DNA from 4 places in the Kitasatospora sp. NPDC093806 genome. Region 1 is predicted to be linked to each of the others. Evidence: riboswitches for the same ligand, from Rfam matches in the RefSeq annotation. Region 1 holds a riboswitch; each other region holds the start of a gene.

Region 1 (2,191 bases):
CGGCCCGCTGCTGCTGCTGCGCGGCGGGGGCGCTGTGCGCGGCCGGGGCGGACGGGGCCGCGGCCTGGCCGGCGTACTGCTGGTAGACGCTCTGGTGGCTGGTCCAGTACCAGGCGCCGTTGTTCTGGTACCAGAACACCTTGGCGGCGTCGTCCCAGCCGGTCTTGCCGGAGAACGACGGGGCCTGCTGCTGGGCCTGGGCCTGCGGGGCCTGCTGCTGGACCTGCGGCTGGGCCTGCTGGGCGCGCTGCGGCGCGTACTGCTGGACCTGCGGCTTGGGGGCGGGCTTCGACTCCACCGGCTTCGGGGCGGGCTTCGGCTCCGCGGGCTTCGGCGCGACCGGCTGCGGCGCGGTGGGCTGCTGGGCGGCCGGCTTGGCGTCCGTCGAGGTGTCGACCGCCGCCGGGGCGCCGCCCTTGCTCAGGCCGGCCTTCTTGGAGCAGACCGGCCAGGCGCCCGGACCCTGCGAGGCGAGGACCTTCTCCGCCACCGAGATCTGCTGCGCCTTGGAGGCCTGGTTGGCCTGCGGGGCGTACGCGGTGCCGCCGAACGCCTTCCAGGTGCTGGAGGTGAACTGCAGGCCGCCGTAGAAGCCGTTGCCGGTGTTGATGCTCCAGTTGCCGCCGGCCTCGCACTGGGCGACCGCGTCCCAGGTGGAGACCGGGGCGGCCGAGGCGCCGGTGGCGGTCAGGATCGGCATCGCCAGGCCGACGCCGGCCACTCCGGCGACGGCGATGGCCTTCTCGGTCTGGGTGCGACGACGGTGACGACCGTTACCAACGAACAGCATGAAGGTCCCTCTCCGCACGCCTGCGAGGTGAGCTGTCGGGTTCGGACCGGGAGGTGGCCCGGCCGCACGGAGGCGGCTTCACCCCAAGCCGTGGGAGACGGCGCAAAGACCTGGTTCCCCCGCCCCTGCCCAGGGTCTGGTCGGTTTCCCGTGGCACGGCGGGCAGGACTCGGCGTTCCGTGCACGGGGCTCGCAGCTGCGAACTCCAGGGAGGGTAGACAGATCTGTGGACCAATCACAAGCTCATATCGTCGATATCACATGGAAATCACGCCAGGTGATCGATTGCCTACCAACGGAAGCGCTATGTCCGGTTTGATGGTGGTTCACCCCCCGGGGAAAGCCGAGTTGGAGACGCTGCGTCAGCGTGTCGCGGCGTCGGAGGACCCCCCTGCATTTCCCGGCGCCTCCGGGGTGAATTCCACCGGAAGTTCACGAAGTCCACGCATGATCAGGCCGCCGCGCCAGCGCAGGTCCTCCGGGCTCGCGGCGAGTTCCAGGTCCGGCAGCCGGGACAGCAGGGTGGCCAGCGCCACCTGCCCCTCCACCCGGGCCAGCGGGGCGCCGATGCAGTAGTGGATGCCGTGCCCGAAGCCCAGGTGCGGGTTGTCCGCCCGGGCCAGGTCGAGGGTGTTCTCGTCGGCGAACCGCTCCGGGTCCCGGTCGGCGGCCGCGAGCACCACCAGCACCGGGTCGCCGACCGGGATCTCCACCCCGCCGATGGTCAGCGGACGGGTCGCGAACCGCCAGGTCGCCAGCTCCACCGGCCCGTCGTAGCGCAGGAGTTCCTCGATCCCGGTCTCCAGCAGGCCGCGCTCGCCGCGCCCGATCGACTCCTGCAGCAGGACCCGCTGGTCCGGGTTGCGCAGCAGCGCGTACACGCCGTTGCCGATCAGGTTCACGGTCGTCTCGAAGCCCGCGAAGAGCAGGATGAAGGCCATCGCCGCGGCCTCGTTCTCGGTGAGGTGCTCGCCGTGGTCGCTGGCCCGGATCAGCCCCGAGATCAGGTCGTCCCCGAGGTCCGCCCGCTTGCGGTGGATCAGCTCCGCCAGGTACCCCCGGATCAGCTTCACCGCCCGCCCCACTCCGCCCCGTTGGCCGCCGCCCTGGCCCGGCTTGGTGTGCCGCAGCATCATCCCGGCCCAGTCCCGGAAGTCGTCCTGGTCCTCGGCCGGCACCCCGAGCAGGTCGCAGATCGCGTAGATGGGGAGCGGGAAGGCGAACTCGTGGATGAGGTCGGCCGAACCGCGCGCCGCGAAGCCGTCGATCAGCCGGTCGGTCAGCTGCTGCACCCGCGGCTCGAACTCCGCCACCCGGCGCGGCGTGAACGCCTTGGACACCAGCCGGCGCAGCCGGGTGTGGTCCGGCGGGTCGATGTTGAGCAGGTGGGTCATCAGGTTG
Region 2 (2,191 bases), on a different contig from region 1:
GACCAGGTCGCCGGGCTGGGCCTGGGAGATGTCCGAGCCGATCCGGGTACCGGCGTTGGCCTGCTCCTGCGAGGTGCGCGGCAGCGACACGCCCGCCTGGGCGTAGGCCCAGCCGGTCAGGCCGGAGCAGTCGAAGGAGTTCGGGCCGGTGGCGCCGTAGACGTACGGGGCACCGAGCTTGCTCTCCGCGGCGGCGATCGCGGCGGCGCCGCGCGAGCTGTTGGCGGCGGGCGCGGCCGGCTTGGGGGCGGCGGCGGCCGGGGCCGGAGCCGAGGCCGCCGGAGCCGGGGCGCTCAGGTCGGTGCGGGGGGCGTTGTCGCGGGAGGCGCGCTCGGCGTCGGCCTTCGCCTTGGCGGCCTTGGCGGCCTCGGCCTTGGCGGCGTCCGCCTTCGCCTTGGCCTCGGCGGCGGCCTTCTCCTCGGCGGCGCGGATCGCCTGCCGCTCCTGCTCGGTGAGCGTGTTGAGCAGCGCCTGGGCCTTCGCCAGCTTGCCCTGGACGTCCTCCTTGGAGGACTTCAGCTGCTGGGTGGTGGACTCCAGCTCGGCGAGCTTGTTCTGGGTCTCGGTGCGGTCCTGGTCGAGCCTGCGCTGCTGCTCCTGGAGCTCCTTCAGCGCGCCGGACTGGGTCGAACCGGCCTGGTTGATGGCGTCGGCCTGGCTGAGGAAGTTGTCCGGGCTGGAGGAGAGCATCAGCTGGACGGTCTGCGATATGCCGCCGGTGCGGTACTGCTCGCCGGCGATCTCGGCGAGGCCGCCCTGGGCCTCGGTGACCGTGGCCTGCTGACGGGCCACCTTGTCCTGCAGCTCGGCGACCTGCTTCTGCAGCTCCTGCTGCTTGGCCTGGGCGCCGTTGTACTTCTCGGTGGCGACCTCGGCCTGCTCGTTGAGCTGGTCGACCTGCTCCTTGACCTGGTCCTTGGTCGGCGCCGGGTCGGCGTGCGCGCCGGACTGCGCGGAGAGGGCGACGGCTGCGGCGGCCAGACCGGTCATGATCGAGACGCGGGTGCGGCCGGCGGGCTTGGGACGACGATGGGACGCCACGAAGGCGGACTCCTTCTTCCTCATCCGCCTACCGGGTGAGCTGACGGGTTCGGGCTGGAAGCGTGCCCTACGACGCCTCACCGTCCGCTCGCGCGGCCGACCTGGCGCCGATTCACCCCGGAGGAACGTGGTTCCCCGGCTCCGTTCCACAGCGCCCGGTGGTGCTGGGCCCTCACGCGAACGAGCCGTCCGGCCCGTCCCGCTGCTTCGCGAACTCGACGGTAAACCTCCGCCGCCACCCGGGCTGGGTGATCGACTGTGCGGTGGTTCGAGTCACGACCCTAGTAACAGTTCCGTGATCCGTTCAAATCCTTGTCAGAAAAAAGTCGGAAGAATACCCAAGTTCCCTTGTGAATATGACCGGGTGTGATCACGTTCCCACGCGGAGCTGATCGTTTCTCACGATGCGGTCGAACCCGCTGCCGAAACGCCGACGCCACCCCCGAGACGGAGGTGGCGCGGATCACAGGCCCGCCGGACGTCCGGCGGGCGTGTCGTGACGGGCGGTCAGACCCGGCGGATGGTGTTGATCGGCATGGCGTCGGCCTTCATCACCTTCACCACGTCACCGGTGTGCGGCGCGTGCACCACCATGCCGTTGCCGATGTACATCCCGACGTGGCTGCGGTCGGGGCGGTAGATGATCAGGTCGCCCGGCTGGGCCTCGGCGAGCGAGGACACCTTGGCCCCGACGTTGCCCTGCGCCTGCGAGGTGCGCGGCAGCGAGATGCCGGCCTTCCCGTAGGCCCAGACCATCAGGCCGGAGCAGTCGAAGGTGCTCGGGCCGGTGGCGCCCCACACGTACGGCGAGCCCTGCTTGCCCATCGCGTTGGAGACGGCCGCGCCCGCCATGCCGCTGGCCTGCGGCAGGGTGCCGAGGTCGGGGCGGTCGGTGCCGCGCGAGGCCCGGTCGGCCTGCTGCTGCTGCGCCTTCAGTGCCGCGCGGTCGGCGGCGCTGAGCGAGTTCAGCAGGTCCTGGGCCTCCTTCAGCTTCTTGTTGACCTCGGCCTTGGACTGGTTCAGGTCCTTGGTCGTGGTGTCCAGCGAGGCCAGGATGGCGGCCGCCTCGGCCTTCTGCTGGTCGAGCCGACGCTGCTGGTCCTGCAGGCCCTTGAGCGCCTCGGCCTGGCTGGAGCTGGCCTGCTGGACG
Region 3 (2,191 bases), on a different contig from region 1:
CCAGGCGCCGGTGCCGGCCGGGAGCTTGACCCGGGTCTCGATGTAGTCGCCGACCTTCACCTTGAAGGCCTCGCTGGAGTACTCGGTGGTGAGCAGGCCGGTGTCCCAGGCCTGCTTGCCGTTCTCCAGCGTGTGGCTGCTCGGCTTGGCGGTGAAGGTGGCGACGCCGCCGGAGACGCTGACGTTGTTCTTGTTCAGCCAGTCGAGCTTGTTGTCGTTCGGGTTGTGGTCGCCGTAGTGGTAGGAGCTGCTCCGGTCGGCGGTCCAGCGGGAGCCCAGGGCGAGGGTGTCGAAGTCGTCGGACCAGGCGAGCTGCTTGCCGGCGACCGGGATGCCGGTGGTGGGCGACGGCGTGGGGGTCGGCGTGGGGGTGGGGGTCGGGGTAGGCGTGGTGGTCGCGGCGGAGACCACGAGCTGCCGGGACGGCAGGTTGTGCCAGGCGCCGCCGAGGTCCTGCCAGAAGCCGAACTGGGTGTAGGTGCCGGCCGCCAGGGTGCGCGAGCCGGTGGTGATCGACAGGCCGCTCGGGCAGATCTGCTGGTTGGCCGCGCTGCCGGGGAAGTCGAGGTTGCGGCCGGCCGCGTCGCGGACGCCGACGCCGACGGTCTTCGCGGTGAAGCAGGAGTCCGAGTGGACGGTCAGCGCGGCCGTGGTGGCCTTGCCCGCGACCATGGTGGCCGGGGTGAGCTTGTCCTGGGTGACGGTCGGCAGGGTGGCGGCCTGGGCGCCGGTCAGGGCCGGGACGCCGCCGAGGAGGCCGGCGCCGGTGACGGCGAGCGCCCCGGTGGCGGCGAGGGCGACGGTGCGGCCCCGGCGGGCGGGGCGGGCGTGGCGGGGCGCGGGGCGCCGGTCGGGCTTCTGCATGGCAGTGTCCTCTGCGACGCCTGCGAGGTGAGCTGTCGGGTTCGGGCTGAGGTTGCCCGGCCGCCCGTGGAGCGGCTTCACCCCTAGCCGCGGCCCGCGCGCGGGAGCGCACGGGCCGGGCACTGACCTGGGTCCCCCGCTCCCGTCCGCTGTGGTGCTCGATGACCGGCCGGCGGGTGGACGGGACTCGGCGTCCCGGCGGCGGGGCTCCGCTGTGGCGGGAGCCCCTGCAGGCTAGGCAGTCGGTACGGGCACGGACAACTCCGTCCGGCCGGTTGTCGCGCAGCTCACACCCTGATTCGAGGATGATCAACGGTGCGGTGGAGTTGATCAGTTGGGGACGGGGAGGGTTCAGGCCGGGGCGTCCAGCCAGGCCGCGACCTGGGCCTGTGCCTCGGGTGCCCAGGCCAGCTCCAGGTGGTTGAGGCCGGCCAGCAGCCGGGTGCCGCCGACGGTGCCGATCCCCGTGGTGTCCAGCGCGCTCGCCGTGAACACGATGCCGTCGCTCGGCCCCCGGTTCTCGTTGAGCACCCCGGGGAGGTCCGCCGAACCGCCGGCCAGCAGGTAGGTCCGGACGGCCGCCGGGACCCCGGCCCGCTGCAGCGGCCCGATCAGCGACCCCGCGTCGATCGCGGCCTGGATCCCCTGGCCCGAGGTGTAGAAGCCCTGGCCGCCGAAGTAGGTCGTCCACCAGTCCTGCGCGGTGGAGTCCACCCCGTACCGGCCGTCCCAGCGGGCCAGCAGCTGCCGCTGCCCCGGGTAGCAGTCGTACCCGCCGGTCGGCAGCACCCCGAGGCAGGGCTGGGCGGTGTACGTCCCGTAGCAGGTCATGTACAGGTGCGGGGACGGCGCGTTCGCCGTGCCGCCGCAGGCCGGCCAGGTGGCCAGCGAGAAGGCCCAGCCGTGCGCGTACACGTAGTCCAGCCCGCCGTTGGGCCCGCCCAGGGTGACCAGCCGGCGGACGTCGCCCGCGTACGCCCGTCCCCAGGACGGGCGCACCGAGGACACGTACGCGCGGGCCGCGACCTCGCCCTTGCTCCAGGCGACCACGTCCACCTGCGGGACCCCGAGCCGGGCCCGGATCAGCGCGACCGCGTCGCCGACGGCCTGCGCCTGGACCAGGTTGTCGCCCTGCTTGTGGGCGAAGCCGACCGCGAACACCCGGTGGCCGCTCGCCGCCAGGTACTGGGCCAGCCCGGTGGCGGGGCAGGCGGCGGCGCCGCAGTTGCCGGACTCGCCGGGGGCGGCCCAGGCGCGGTCGGCGTTGTCGTTGGCGCCGTGGACGAGCAGGACGGGGGTCGGGCGGGGGCCGGTGTCCCAGCCGGCC
Region 4 (2,191 bases), on a different contig from region 1:
CACCGTCGCCGAACTGCTGGCCGAGGCGGCCGAGGCCGGCCTGCCGGCGCCGGTGGTGGTCCCGCTGGTTCCCGGCCCGCACGGGTTCCTGACCGACCTGCACGACCTGGCCTCCGCGTACGGCGCCACCGTCACCGACGTGCTCGGCCCGCACCCGCTGCTGGCCGAGGGCGTCCACGTCCGCCTCTCCGAGGCCGGACTGGCCCGCGCCGACCGCGCCCGGCTGTTCGCGATCGCGACCGCCGCCGACGGCGTGGTGCTCACCACCGCCGGCGGGCAGGCCGCGGCCGACGCCGCCGGGATCACCGGCATGCTGCTGGCCGCGCGACTGGCCGTGCCGGTCGTCGCCGCCGCGCTCGACGTGCCCGGCTCGGTCGTCGACGCCGTCGCCCACCTCAAGGAGATGGGCGCGCAGAACCCGGCGCTGGCGCCGCTGGTGATCGGCCCGGAGGCCGACTCCGAGCTGCTCGCCACGGCCGCCGAGGAGACCGGCTGCCCGTCGGCCGCGCCGCTGGGCGCCTACCAGGCGGTCGGCCAGCTGGTCGCCTCCACCTACCTGGCCGCCCTGCCGGCCTTCGACGGCGGGCTCGCGGCCGAGGAGGCCGACGCCGAGGAGGCCGCCAAGGGCAGCGGACGGCACGCCGCGCAGTAGCGGACACCCACGACAGCGGGGCCCGGGAACGCAGCACGCGTTCCCGGGCCCCGTTGTGCTCGGCGCCTGACGCCCCCTCCGCCCGGACTGCGGTGATTCGGTGAGGTTGGGGCGAGTTGTCCGATCTGTGGAGCTTTCACCGGAGATGCCCGCGGCCCGGCGTGCGGCCCGGCGAGCGCCGTCCGACGCCTCGTCGGCGCCCGTCGGCGCGCCTCCTTCCCCCGGACCCTCCCCCGGGCCGCCGCGCCGGAACCGGCCTCCTGAGGCACCGGCAGTTGTGTTGACCACGACGAGCGTTGCGCGAAAACGGTCATTTCTGATCATGAAGGACAGCCCCCGAGCCCCGCTTTCGCAAACCGTGACGAGCGTCACACATGTTTGCGGTTTGAACTCGGGTCTGCTTAACGTGCTCCCCGTTCGTGGCCACACGGACCCAGTTCACCCGCAACGCCGAGTCCTGCCGTCGGGTGCGCTGGCAGCGCAATGCACCACGGCAGGAGCGGGGGAACCACAGGTAGTCCGCCCAGGACCGGTCCACGGACCGGCCCCGGGCTAGGGGTGAAGCCGCGTCCACAGCGCGGCCGGGCAACTCCAGCCCGAATCCGACAGCTCACCTCGCAGGCGTGGGAGAGGACCGCGTCTTCATGCTGCCCACCAACGGCACCCGTCTGTCCGGCCGTACCCGTCGCGCGATCGCCGCCCTCGGCGTCGCGGGCATCGGCCTCACCATCCCCTGCCTGACCGCCGGCACCGCCTCCGCCGCCTCCGTCGCGACCTGGGACAAGGTCGCCCAGTGCGAGAGCGGCGGCAACTGGAGCATCAACACCGGCAACGGCTTCTACGGCGGCCTCCAGTTCACCAACTCCACCTGGTCCGGCTTCGGCGGCACCGCGTACGCCGCGCGCGCCGACCTCGCCACCAAGGACCAGCAGATCTCGGTCGCCGAGAAGGTCCTCGCCTCGCAGGGCCCCGGCGCCTGGCCGGTCTGCTCGGTCCAGGCCGGCCTGACCAAGGGCGGCACCCCCGCCGCCGTGGACACCTCCGCCGCCGCCAAGCCGGCCGCGCAGACCCCGGCCCCGGCCGCCAAGCCCGCCGAGAAGCCCGCCGCCCAGCAGCCGGCCGCCAAGCCCGCCGCGAAGCCGCAGACCCAGGCCCCCGCCGCCGACTCCGCCGCCACCTCCGCCGACGCCCAGGGCAAGGGCGGCCAGGACTGGCAGCAGTGGCGTCAGCAGGCCGGCCAGCACGCCTCGGACGACTACACCGTGGTCGCCGGCGACTGGCTCTCCACCATCGCCGACAAGAACGGGGTCCAGGGCGGCTGGGAGCGGCTGTACGAGCTCAACCGCGCCACCCTGACCGAGGGCCCGCACGCCATCTACCCGGGCCAGCACCTGACCCTGGGCGACCGCGCCAAGGCCCAGGACGCGTCCGGCAAGGGCTTCGACTGGTTCAACCGCGCCAAGGGCGCCCAGGACGGCACCGCGGCCGCCAAGCCCGCCGCGCAGACCACCGCCCCGGCCGCCAAGCCCGCCGCCCAGG

The links. Region 1 has a riboswitch for cyclic di-AMP ahead of AB0N76_RS30900 (transglycosylase family protein). Riboswitches for the same ligand answer to the same signal wherever they lie in the genome.
Region 2: another riboswitch for cyclic di-AMP. It lies ahead of AB0N76_RS15040 (NlpC/P60 family protein); the one in region 1 lies ahead of AB0N76_RS30900 (transglycosylase family protein).
Region 3: another riboswitch for cyclic di-AMP. It lies ahead of AB0N76_RS21710 (glycoside hydrolase family 16 protein); the one in region 1 lies ahead of AB0N76_RS30900 (transglycosylase family protein).
Region 4: another riboswitch for cyclic di-AMP. It lies ahead of AB0N76_RS36095 (transglycosylase family protein); the one in region 1 lies ahead of AB0N76_RS30900 (transglycosylase family protein).

The regions. Positions count from the first base shown of each region.
Region 1 covers NZ_JBFBDO010000093.1:8,659-10,849, forward strand. The annotation lists gene AB0N76_RS30900 (transglycosylase family protein) at 1-790, opposite strand, end outside; cyclic di-AMP (ydaO/yuaA leader) riboswitch at 792-942, opposite strand; gene AB0N76_RS30905 (cytochrome P450) at 1,153-2,191, opposite strand, start outside.
Region 2 covers NZ_JBFBDO010000024.1:42,643-44,833, reverse strand. The annotation lists gene AB0N76_RS15040 (NlpC/P60 family protein) at 1-1,041, opposite strand, end outside; cyclic di-AMP (ydaO/yuaA leader) riboswitch at 1,052-1,205, opposite strand; gene AB0N76_RS15035 (NlpC/P60 family protein) at 1,549-2,191, opposite strand, start outside.
Region 3 covers NZ_JBFBDO010000046.1:11,726-13,916, reverse strand. The annotation lists gene AB0N76_RS21710 (glycoside hydrolase family 16 protein) at 1-864, opposite strand, end outside; cyclic di-AMP (ydaO/yuaA leader) riboswitch at 867-1,031, opposite strand; gene AB0N76_RS21705 (lipase) at 1,216-2,191, opposite strand, start outside.
Region 4 covers NZ_JBFBDO010000141.1:16-2,206, reverse strand. The annotation lists gene AB0N76_RS36100 (hypothetical protein) at 1-652, shown strand, start outside; cyclic di-AMP (ydaO/yuaA leader) riboswitch at 1,091-1,289, shown strand; partial or broken gene AB0N76_RS36095 (transglycosylase family protein) at 1,276-2,191, shown strand, end outside.